Regions from separate parts of the Klebsiella oxytoca genome, predicted to be linked through region 1. Evidence: predicted binding sites of a transcription regulator. Region 1 holds the regulator's gene; the other holds the start of a gene.

Evidence for each region. The regulator Fur, encoded in region 1, represses iron uptake genes when iron is present. The targets are predictions, from matches to a motif close to ATAATAATGAGAACNACTATCAA.
Region 2: sodA (superoxide dismutase [Mn]) is a predicted target of Fur. The motif match lies at 2,876-2,898, and genes of this name have one in related genera.

Annotation. Positions count from the first base shown of each region.
Region 1 covers NZ_CP046115.1:1,690,247-1,695,766, forward strand. The annotation lists gene tcuB (tricarballylate utilization 4Fe-4S protein TcuB) at 1-99, opposite strand, end outside; gene tcuA (FAD-dependent tricarballylate dehydrogenase TcuA) at 86-1,489, opposite strand; gene tcuR (tricarballylate utilization LysR family transcriptional regulator TcuR) at 1,587-2,513, opposite strand; gene fur (ferric iron uptake transcriptional regulator) at 2,645-3,097, opposite strand; gene fldA (flavodoxin FldA) at 3,389-3,919, opposite strand; gene ybfE (LexA regulated protein) at 4,070-4,363, opposite strand; gene ybfF (esterase) at 4,497-5,270, opposite strand; gene seqA (replication initiation negative regulator SeqA) at 5,455-5,520, shown strand, end outside.
Region 2 covers NZ_CP046115.1:109,545-115,064, forward strand. The annotation lists gene rhaS (HTH-type transcriptional activator RhaS) at 1-718, shown strand, start outside; gene rhaR (HTH-type transcriptional activator RhaR) at 793-1,641, shown strand; gene rhaT (L-rhamnose/proton symporter RhaT) at 1,647-2,681, opposite strand; gene sodA (superoxide dismutase [Mn]) at 2,973-3,593, shown strand; gene yiiM (6-hydroxyaminopurine reductase) at 3,664-4,338, shown strand; gene cpxA (envelope stress sensor histidine kinase CpxA) at 4,628-5,520, opposite strand, start outside.

The DNA of each region.
Region 1 (5,520 bases):
ATAACGGCAGGCGTTACACACCTGCATCACCCTTTCAACTTCCGCTTCTGGTTCAGTGATGATTTGTGCGTCAATGATCAGCTTTTCAAGCGACTTCATGCTGTGTCTCCTGCTGTGCCGCATGGGCGGCTTGCTGGCCGGCAATGCAACCGAATGTAGTACCAATCGACATGCCCACCCCGGCGGTATAGCCTTTGCCCAGTACGTTGCCGGCCATCATTTCACCGGCCACGAACAGGTTACGGCTGGGCTTGCCTGCAAAATGGACGGCGGAGCGTTCATTAACATAGAGTCCGAGATAGGTGAAAGTGATCCCTGGACGTAACGCATAACCGTAGTAGGGCGGCGTATCGATGGGCCGCGCCCAGTGGGTTTTCGGCGGCGTCAGGTCTGATGTCGCGCAGTTATCAAGGCGGGTATGATCGAACTGGCCGGGCGTACAGGCGGCGTTATAGCGGGCGATGGTTTGCGACAGTCGTTCCGCGTCCAGCCCCAGCTGGCGAGCCAGTTCGGCGATAGTATTGGCCTGGGCTCCGGGAAAAACGGGCGGCATAAAATGACCGATCGCTTTGCTGTCGATGATCGAGTAACCGATTTGGCCGGGCTGGTGGGCGACCAGCCGTCCCCAGATGGCATAGCGTTTAGGCCAGAAATCCTCGCCCTCATCATAAAAGCGCTCGGCATCGCGGTTGACAACCACACCCAACGACACGCAGTCCACGCGCGTGCAGATGCCGCCATCATAGAGCGGCGCCCGGGCGTCAATCGCGACGCAGTGTGACTGTGACGGATCGCCGATGATGTCAGCCCCTGCCTCGATCATAAATTTGAGCAGGACGCCCTGGTTGAAGCGGGTTCCGCGGATGAGAAAGTTATCGGCTGGCCATTCGCCACGCTCGTTCTGTCCCCAGGCTTCGCGCAGCCACTCGCGGTTAGATTCAAACCCGCCCGCGGCGAGGACGCAGGTTTTCGCCGCGATCCTCTCTTCACCCGCCAGCGCGGCGACGAATTCGCCGTTGTGTAATTCAAGCGCCTGCACCGGCGTGTTGTAACGGATCTGCACGCCCAACTGTTCTGCGCTGCGGTAATAGGCGTTTATCAGCGCTTTACCGCCGCCCATAAAAAAGGCGTTAGTGCGGGCCACGTGCAGGGCGCCGGACAGCGGCGGCTGGAAGTTAACGCCATGCTGGCGCATCCAGTCGCGGCATTCAGATGAGGTGCGGATCACCAGCCGCGCCAGCGTTTCGTTGGTGTTGCCATCGGTAACGCGCAGCAGATCCTGCCAGTATTCTTCTTCCGGATAGCTGTCGACTAAAACATCCTGCGGAGCATCATGCATACAGCGAAGATTTCGCGTGTGCTGAGAGTTTCCGCCTCGCCATTCCCGCGGTGCGGCCTCCAGCAGCAGCACGGACGCGCCAGCTTCCCGGGCGGTTAAGGCGGCGCATAATGCGGCATTGCCGCCGCCAATCACCAGTACATCCACCATTTTTGGCTCCATTACGGTTTGCTTTATTGTTAAATTTGTAATGGAAATGTAGGTGCTCAGGCCGGCAAGCCGCTATGGCGTATTGCTAAAGGGGGGTTTAGTGAGCGTAAAGACTGGCGCCCGGCCAGCGGCCTGATTCAACGAGCTGACGCATGACTTTTGTCAGTATCACTCGCGCCGCAAGGCCTGCTGGCGTCAGTTCATCATCAGAGAGACTGACGAGAAAATTAGGCCGACTGAGTATCGGATTGTCGACACCGATCACTCTCAGCGCCTCGTTGTCGAGATGAGAAATGGCTGCCCCAGGCTGCAGAGTAGCGCCGAGTCCGTCGCGGACGGCGCGCATCAGCAGCGCCAGACCGTCGATTTCAGCTACCACATCAATGTTAAGGGAGTGTTCCTGGCAGATAGACTCGAGCCTGCCGCGCAGACCATGCCCCTGGCTTGGCATAATCAACGGGATAGCGGCCAGCTGGCCTGGCGAGATGCTCGCGTCGGGAAGGGGAGCCAGCACTTCGTGGGTACCTATCAGGAACAGACGCTCTTCGAGAATGGGTCTGGCGCTCCAGCGCATAAGCTTCTCCTTCTGGAACACGATGGCTAAATCAAGCTGACGGGTATTGATCATTCGCTCAAGGTTGCCGGAGAGGCTTTCGACTAAATGCAGGCGGACATCGGCATAGCTTTCGCGCATCGCGTTAATAAAAGGCACCCCCAGAACAGAGGCGGTGCTTGGGGCCATACCGACGCTGACGTGGCCGGAAAGGCGCGCTTCGCGCGCGGCGAGAACCGCATCATCAGCATGACGCAGAGCCAGCTGCGCCTGAGAGTAAAAGGCAAGGCCAGCGCTGGTCGGCATCACGCCGCGCGATGTTCGTTGCAGCAGGCGAATAGCAAGTTCGTTCTCCAGACGCGCCATTTGTTGGCTAAGCGCGGAGACACCGATATTCAGATCTAGGGCGGCGCGGCCCATGCTGCCGGTTTCGATAATGCGGACAAAATAGCGTAGCTGGCGAAGCTCCATGTCGACTCTCCGTACAAGGCTGGATCCACTGACAGTAAATGTATTGAGGCGCGAGAGGAAGAGGGGGATCATATTCAGAGCAAAAAAAAGCCAACCTGAAGGTTGGCTTTTAACGTTATACGCTGCGGTGATTATTTCTCTGCCGCATCGTGAGCATGTTCATCTTCGCGGCAGTCGCCTTCTGCACAGTGACCGTAAAGGTACAGGCTGTGGTTAGTCAGGCGAATACCGTGCCTGGAGGCAATTTCACGCTGGCGCGCTTCAATTGAGTCATCGCTAAATTCGATCACTTTGCCGCAGTCGAGGCAGATAAGGTGATCGTGATGATGCTGCTGCGTCAGTTCAAAAACGGATTTACCGCCTTCGAAATTATGACGGGTGACGATACCGGCGTCGTCGAACTGGTTGAGTACGCGATAGACGGTCGCCAGGCCAATCTCTTCGCCCATATCGATCAGGCGTTTGTATAAGTCTTCCGCACTGACATGATGGTTATCCGGTTCCTGAAGGACTTCCAGGATTTTTAATCTTGGAAGAGTCACTTTCAGGCCAGCCTTCTTTAATGCGGTATTGTTGTCAGTCATGCGGAATCTGTCCTGTTGCTAAACGATCTACTTCCATCTGCGGAAGTAATACAGAGAATCACCCGATGTAATGCGTCTCATTATAGAACTGCCATGGTGAAATGAAAACTGCAAGCATCGGGCCTTGTATGCTGTCAAAAACGAGGCACTCGCTACAAAGTGCTTCACGCGACCTCGTTAAATCAGAGGACATTGTACAGATATGTGACTAAAAGTTAAAAACTTGTAGCTATAACTTCGATTGCTTTTATCTATAGATTAGGCAAAATCTGATGATTATGCCGTTCAGACTCAGGCATTCTTGATTTCTTCAAGATGCAGCTCTTCAGAAATCTGTTTTACCCATTTTTCCACGCGTTCGTTGGTCAGTTCCGGCTGACGATCTTCATCGATGGCCAGGCCAACAAAGTGGTGGTCATCCGCCAGACCTTTAGAGGCTTCAAAATGGTAGCCGGCGGTCGGCCAGTGGCCAACGATAGTCGCGCCGCGCGGTTCGATGATGTCGCGAATGGTACCCAGAGCATCACAGAAGTATTCAGCATAGTCTTCCTGATCGCCGCAGCCAAAAAGGGCAACCAGTTTGCCATTGAAGTCGATCTCTTCCAGGGTCGGGAAAAAATCGTCCCAATCGCACTGGGCTTCACCATAGTACCAGGTCGGAATGCCGAGCAGCAGGATATCGTGACCTTCCAGATCCTCTTTGCTGCTTTTGGCAATGTCGTGAACATCAGCAACATCTTTACCAAGCTGCTTTTGAATCATTTTTGCAATATTTTCGGTGTTGCCGGTGTCGCTGCCAAAAAAGATGCCGATGATTGCCATGAGTAAAATAACCTCTTGAAACTTAATGATGTGGTAGTGGGCGTAATGCCCGCAGATAGGGGCAATGATAGCAGAACAGAGAAAGGCGCGGAAACAGCAATCACGCCCAACTGCACACTCTGCTACATGAAAGCTGACTTTTTGAGGGTTTTAGGCTTTATCCTGGTCGCGCAGGGCTGCCAGCTGGTTCATCAGCATCTCTTCAATGAGATCGCTGCGGTTCATATTACGGGCTTCCGCCAGCTCGTTAAGCGCATCCACCGCATCGGCATTCAGCTTTAGCTCAACGCGCTTGAGGCCGCGGACTTTGTCGCGTTTAAGCTGGTTGCGTTTGTTGATGCGCAGCTGTTCATCGCGCGAAAGCGGATTGGTTTTCGGTCTGCCCGGCCGACGCTCAGTTGCGAACAAATCTAATGTCGTACGGTCCGTTTGTTCTTTTGCCATGATTCAGAGTGACTTCGGGGGAAACAAGCTGTCGGGAGTAGCCGACGCAGATAGCGCGCCATAATACATCAGGCGACGAGCTGCGCCAACGACCGCGGGCATTAAGCCGCGCGGTCGGGCATATTTTAAGCAGTTACCCGCCGATGGTGGCTAAATAACGTCGAATAGCGCGGATAACGGCTTCCGGTTTCTCGGCATGCACCCAGTGTCCGGCTCCGGCGATAACGTGCGCGCGCGCCTGGGGAAATTGAGCCAACAGGGCGTCACGATATTCATCGGTGACGTAAGGGGAGTTGCCGCCGGGGATAAACTGCGCCGGATGCGGCCAGGCCGGGACGGTTTGCCAGCCGACGATATTAGCGTACTGTTCCCACAGCACCGGCACGTTAAAACGCCACTGGCCGTCCACGAAAGATTTCAACAAAAACTGAATGACGCCCTCTTCATTGAGGTGTTCGCGCATCACTGCCGCGGCCTGCTGACGCGTGGCGGCACCCGCGTCGGTGACGGCGTTGATGGCGGCGAAGATTTCATCATGGCGACGAACATGATAATCCACCGGGGCGATATCAATGGCGACCAGGCCGGCGATACGCTCCGGCGCCAGAGCACTGAGCGCCATCACGGCCTTACCTCCCATGGAGTGACCAATAAAGGTCGCCCTCTCAATTTGTGATTCATTGAGAGTATCAAGCAGATCCTGGGCCATCGCGGCATAGGTCATCTCCGGCGCGCGCGGTGAGAGGCCGTGGTTTCGCATGTCGACCTGCAAAATATCATGGTCAAGGACCAGATCGCGGGCGAGGATCCCCAGATTATCCAGACTGCCAAAAAGGCCGTGGACCAGGACGATAGGGGGATTATTGTGCGGATTTTGTGCAGATTGCGCTCGGCTATTTAATTTCATGGCAAAGTTCTTTTTTTCGCTCCGTCGGGTTAGGGTATTATGTTGGACATTCTGCCACCCGGCTGCAAGACCCGGAAGATATCCGAGTTTTACCGCCATCCTGGTTTGACGCTATCCGCGGTTGGGATTTGTACCTATAATCCCGACAACTTGTATTCAGAAAAAGATATCGCACTGGATTAAGATGAAAACAATTGAAGTTGATGATGAACTCTATAGCTATATTGCCAGCCACACCAAGCATATTGGC
Region 2 (5,520 bases), 1.6 Mb from region 1:
TGTCGAACACGGTACGGGAATTCACGTTTTCAATGGTCAGCCCTATACCATCAGCGGCGGCTCGGTCTGCTTTATTCGCGATCACGATCGCCATCTCTACGAGCACACCGATAATTTATGCCTGACCAATGTGCTCTATCGCGCGCCGGACGCATTTCGCTTTTTGTCCGGGCTGCATGAGTTATTGCCGCAGGAGCAGGAGGGGAACTACCTCTCGCACTGGCGGGTTAATCAGAACGCGCTGCAGCAGGTACGCCAGATTGTTGAGCAGATGGAGAAGGTTGGCGCGGATGCGGATATGCACGCCATCGCCAGCCGCGAGATTTTATTTATGCAGCTGCTGGTGCACCTGCGTAAAAGCAGCCTGGCCGAAGGCGCAGCCAACAACGACGCGCGCCTGAATCATTTGATGGCCTGGCTGGAAGACCATTTTGCAGAAGATATCTGCTGGGAAGAGGTGGCGGCGCGTTTTTCACTCTCTCTGCGTACCCTGCATCGTCAGTTAAAGCAGCAAACCGGGCTGACGCCGCAGCGTTATCTGAACCGGGTGCGGTTGATGAAGGCGCGTCATCTGCTGCGTCATAGCGATGACAGCGTGACGGATATCGCTTATCGCTGTGGATTCGGCGACAGTAACCACTTTTCGACGCTTTTTCGCCGCGAATTCGACTGGTCTCCGCGCGATATTCGCCAGGGGCGCGACGCCATTCTTCAGTAACGCGAGAGCAGTCAACGTATTCGTTGGCATAAACGAGAATAATAATATGCTTATTCGCGTCCGGAGTTGTCGTCGTGGCAGGTCAGCTGATTCTTCGCAAAGATGAATTTTTTGCCTCCCCCACCCAAGCGGTGGCGGTGGCGGATCGCTATCCGCAAAACGTCTTCGCCGAGCATACCCATGAGTTTTGTGAGCTGGTGCTGGTGTGGCGGGGCAACGGCCTGCATGTCCTTAACGATCGTCCGTGGCGTATTACCCGCGGCGACCTGTTTTATATCCGCGCGGAAGATAAACACTCCTACGCTTCGGTGAACGATCTCGTCCTGCAAAATGTCATTTATTGCCCGGACCGGCTGCGGCTCAACTTTGACTGGTCGGCGCATATTCCTGGCCTGTTCGGTACGCCGTGGGCTCCACACTGGCGCATTGGCAGCAGCGGAATGGCGCAGGTCAGACAGGTGATTACCCAGCTGGAGCACGAGAGTAGCCGCAGCGATGCGCAGGCCAATAGCATGGCCGAACTGCTGTTTGCTCAGCTGGTGCTTATTCTTCAGCGCTATCGTTACGCCACCGATAATCTGGCGGCAACCCAAAGCGAAGCGCTGCTTGATAAGCTGCTCACCGAGCTGGCGGGTAGCCTCAATCGCCCCTTCTTTCTCGACCGTTTTTGCGAGCGCGAAGGGTGCAGCGAACGCGCGCTGCGCCAGCAGTTTCGTCAGCAGACGGGCATGACCATCAACCACTACCTGCGCCAGCTGCGCATCTGCCACGCGCAGTATCTGCTGCAGCATACCGAACGGCTGATTGGCGAGGTGGCGATGCAGTGCGGGTTTGAAGACAGCAACTACTTTTCGGTGGTGTTTAACCGCGAGATAGGTATGACGCCGGGGCAGTGGCGGCAGCGCAGTCGCACCGCCGCCTGATCGCGCTAATTCGCCATTCCCAGGCCGACAATATTGGCGGCTATGATAATCACCACGCAGCCAAGGCTCAGCACGCCAACCGGACGACGACCGGCGTTGTTCCACTCTTTGAGGATCAGCCCCACCAGGCCGCCGCACAGCACATAGAAGCTCATATGCAGCATCCAGCTCATGTAGTCGTACTGCGCTGGAATACTGGCGTGTCCCCAGGCGTAGAAGAAGAACTGGAGATACCACATCAGGCCGCCGAGGGCGGAGAGCAGGATATTGCTGATGATGAGCGGTTTTGCCAGCGAGAAGTCGGCTTTTATCGACAGATCTTTCACTTTTGCCAGACGGATAAAGCAGAAGCCGAGGTTAACCAGCGCGCCGCCGCCCATGATCACCACATAGCTTGGCAGCGCGGTGTAAAGCGGGTCGACGCCGAGCGCGGCGGCGGCTTCATGCATCGGCTTGGCCGCGTTCATGGCGAACGACATACCGGCTGAGAAGATGCCGCACATCACCGCCAGAAGCAGCCCTTTTTTCAGGTTGAAGTCTTCAGCTTTGATGCCCATTTTGCGCTCTTTCAGCTGGCCTGCGCGGGTGACAATACCGACGCCAATCACCGCAACCAGCACGCCGAGCAGCGTCATCCGGCCGCCTTTAGTGTTAATCAATACATCAAACTGACCGTTGAGAATGGGCGTCATCAGGGTACCGACAATCAGCGTAATACCAATGGCGATGCCGATCCCCATCGACATACCGAGATAGCGCATCGTCAGGCCATAGTTAATATTACCGATACCCCACATGGCGCCGAACAGGAAGACGGGCAGAAGCGTGGAGGCGTCAAAAGAGCCGTAATAGGACCAGAAGTCGGGCAGCAGCATGGCGCTGATGGCCCAGGGGAGAATCAGCCAGGAGACGATCCCGCCAATAGACCACATCGTTTCCCAGGACCAATGTTTAACTTTCTTGAACGGGGCATAGAAACAGGCTGCACTGGCCGCACCTATCAAATGCCAAAAAATACCCATCGTAATCGCGTGATTCATTGATTTTATCCTCATCTATTTTTTATCGGATAAATCTTCTTCCGACCCGATGAGTGTAAAAATCGGTCAGTTTTTCCGCCTTTAAGCTGTTGCCACCAGAAGCTCAATCCTGGCAACCAAAAACTTAATTAGTTGTTCTGTATCACAAAATCACATCTATAACCCCATGTTATAACCTTATTAAAAATACGGCATTGATAAGCGTTTTCAATATCATTTAATTAACTATAATGAACCAACTGCTTACGCGGCATTAACACTTTCCGCCGCTCGACAATAATGGAGATGATTATGAGTTATACACTGCCTGCCCTGCCGTACGCTTATGACGCCCTGGAACCGCATTTTGACAAGCAGACGATGGAAATCCATCACACTAAACACCACCAGACCTACGTTAATAACGCTAACGCTGCGCTGGAAAGCCTGCCCGAATTCGCAAACCTGTCCGCAGAAGAACTGATCGCTAAACTGGATCAGCTGCCGGCAGACAAAAAAACCGTACTGCGTAACAACGCGGGCGGTCACGCTAACCACAGCCTGTTCTGGAAAGGCCTGAAAACCGGTACCACTCTGCAGGGCGACCTGAAAGCGGCTATCGAGCGCGATTTCGGTTCCGTTGACAACTTCAAAGCGGAATTTGAAAAAGCGGCTGCCACCCGTTTCGGCTCCGGCTGGGCGTGGCTGGTGCTGAAAGGCGACAAGCTGGCTGTCGTTTCTACCGCTAACCAGGACTCCCCGCTGATGGGCGAAGCTATCTCCGGCGCTTCCGGCTTCCCGATCCTGGGCCTGGACGTGTGGGAACACGCCTACTACCTGAAATTCCAGAACCGTCGCCCGGACTACATTAAAGCGTTCTGGGACGTGGTGAACTGGGACGAAGCTGCAGCGCGTTTTGCCGCCAAAAAATAAGGTTGCATTGTGCTGAGCGAGAAGCGAGTCTGATGACTCGCTTTTTTTATATCCTGGCAAAGGAGCAACGATGCACTATCCGGTGAACGTCTTTGTGGGCAAGGTAAGGGATTACGACGGCAGTCGTCCAAGCGCTATCGGTAAAATTCAGGTTGATGGTGAGTTAACCCTCGGCGAATTGGGGCTGGAGGGTGATGAGCAGGCCGAGAAGAAAATTCACGGCGGCCCGGATCGCGCCTTGTGTCACTATCCCCGTGAACACTACGCCCATTGGGCTCTTGAACTTCCTCAACAGGCGGATCTTTTCTGCGCCCCGGCGTTTGGCGAGAATCTCTCAACCGAAGGGCTGACGGAAAAAAACGTCTATATCGGCGATATCTACCGCTGGGGAGAGGCGCTGATTCAGGTGACGCAACCCCGTTCGCCGTGCTTCAAGCTCAACTATCACTTTGCCGTCAGCGATATGGCGCAGCTTATGCAGAATAGCGGTAAAACCGGCTGGCTGTATCGGGTGGTGGCGGGCGGACAGGTGTCCGGCGATGCGCCGCTGGAGCTGCTCTCCCGCCTGAGCGATGTAAGCGTCCACGAGGCCGGGGCGATTGCGTGGCTGATGCCGTTTGATGATGAGCAGTATCACCGCCTGCTGTCGGCCGCGGGGCTGTCGGTGAGCTGGAGCCGTACCATGCAGAAACGGCGCCTTAGCGGGAAAATCGAAGATAATTCGCGGAGATTGTGGGGCAAATGATTCCCCGGATGGCGTCGCGTAGCGCCTTATCCAGGCTACCCGATTGCAAGTGGCGGTAGCCCCGTAGCCCGGCTGAGCGCAGCGCGAGTCGGGAGATTTCCCGGATGGCGTCGCGTAGCGACTTATCCGGGCTACCCGATTGCAGGCGGCGGTAGACCCGTAGCCCGGCTGAGCACAGCGCGAGCCGGGAGATTCCCCGGATGGCGTCGCGTAGCGACTTATCCGGGCTGCCCGACTGCAGGCGGCTGTGAACCCGTAGCCCGGCCCGGCAAAGCGCGGGCCGGGGGGATCAGGTACGCTTGTACAGCGGTAGCCAGATGGTTAAGCGTAAACCGCCCAGCGGGCTGTCGTCGGCTTTAACCCAACCGCCATGCTGTTGAACCGCTGCTTCGACAATCGCCAGCCCCAGGCCGGTACCACCAGACTCGCGGTCGCGCGCTTCATCGGTACGGTAGAACGGACGGAAAATCTGCTCGCGATCCTCCGGACTCACGCCTGGACCGTCATCGTCAACGTTAACCGTGATTCCGTCTTTATCCACCGAGAAGCTAACGGCAATTTTTGTATGCGAGTAGCGCAGTGCGTTACGCACAATATTCTCCAGCGCGCTTTCCAGCGCATTGGGGTTGCCGTATAGCGGCCAGGGTCCTGGCGGATACTCCACGGTGAACGATTTACCCACCTGCTCGGCTTCAAAGGCGGCGTTATCCAGTACCTCGCCCCACAGCTGGTTGGCTTTCACCGTTTCGCTGACCAGCGCGGTTTTTGCCTGATTGCGCGACATCACCAGCAGATCGTTAATCATGCTATCCAGCCGGTGCGCTTCCATCTCAATTCGCTCCAGCTCTTTGCTTTCCCCGCTGCGGCGGCGCAGCAACGCGGTGCCTAACTGCAGGCGGGTAAGCGGCGTGCGCAGCTCGTGAGAGATATCGGACAACAGACGATGCTGGCTGGACATCATGCGTTCCAGCGCGGTCACCATCTGGTTAAAACTGGTCCCGGCGGCTAAAAACTCCTGAGGACCGGATTCCAGTTCAGGATGCTGGCGCAGGTTGCCCTGGGCGACTTCATCAGCGGCATTTTTCAGTTTACGCGCCGGTTTTGCCAGGCTCCACGCCAGCCAGAGCAGCAGCGGGGCGCTGACCAACATCGTGACGATCAGCAGCAATAACGGACGGTCGA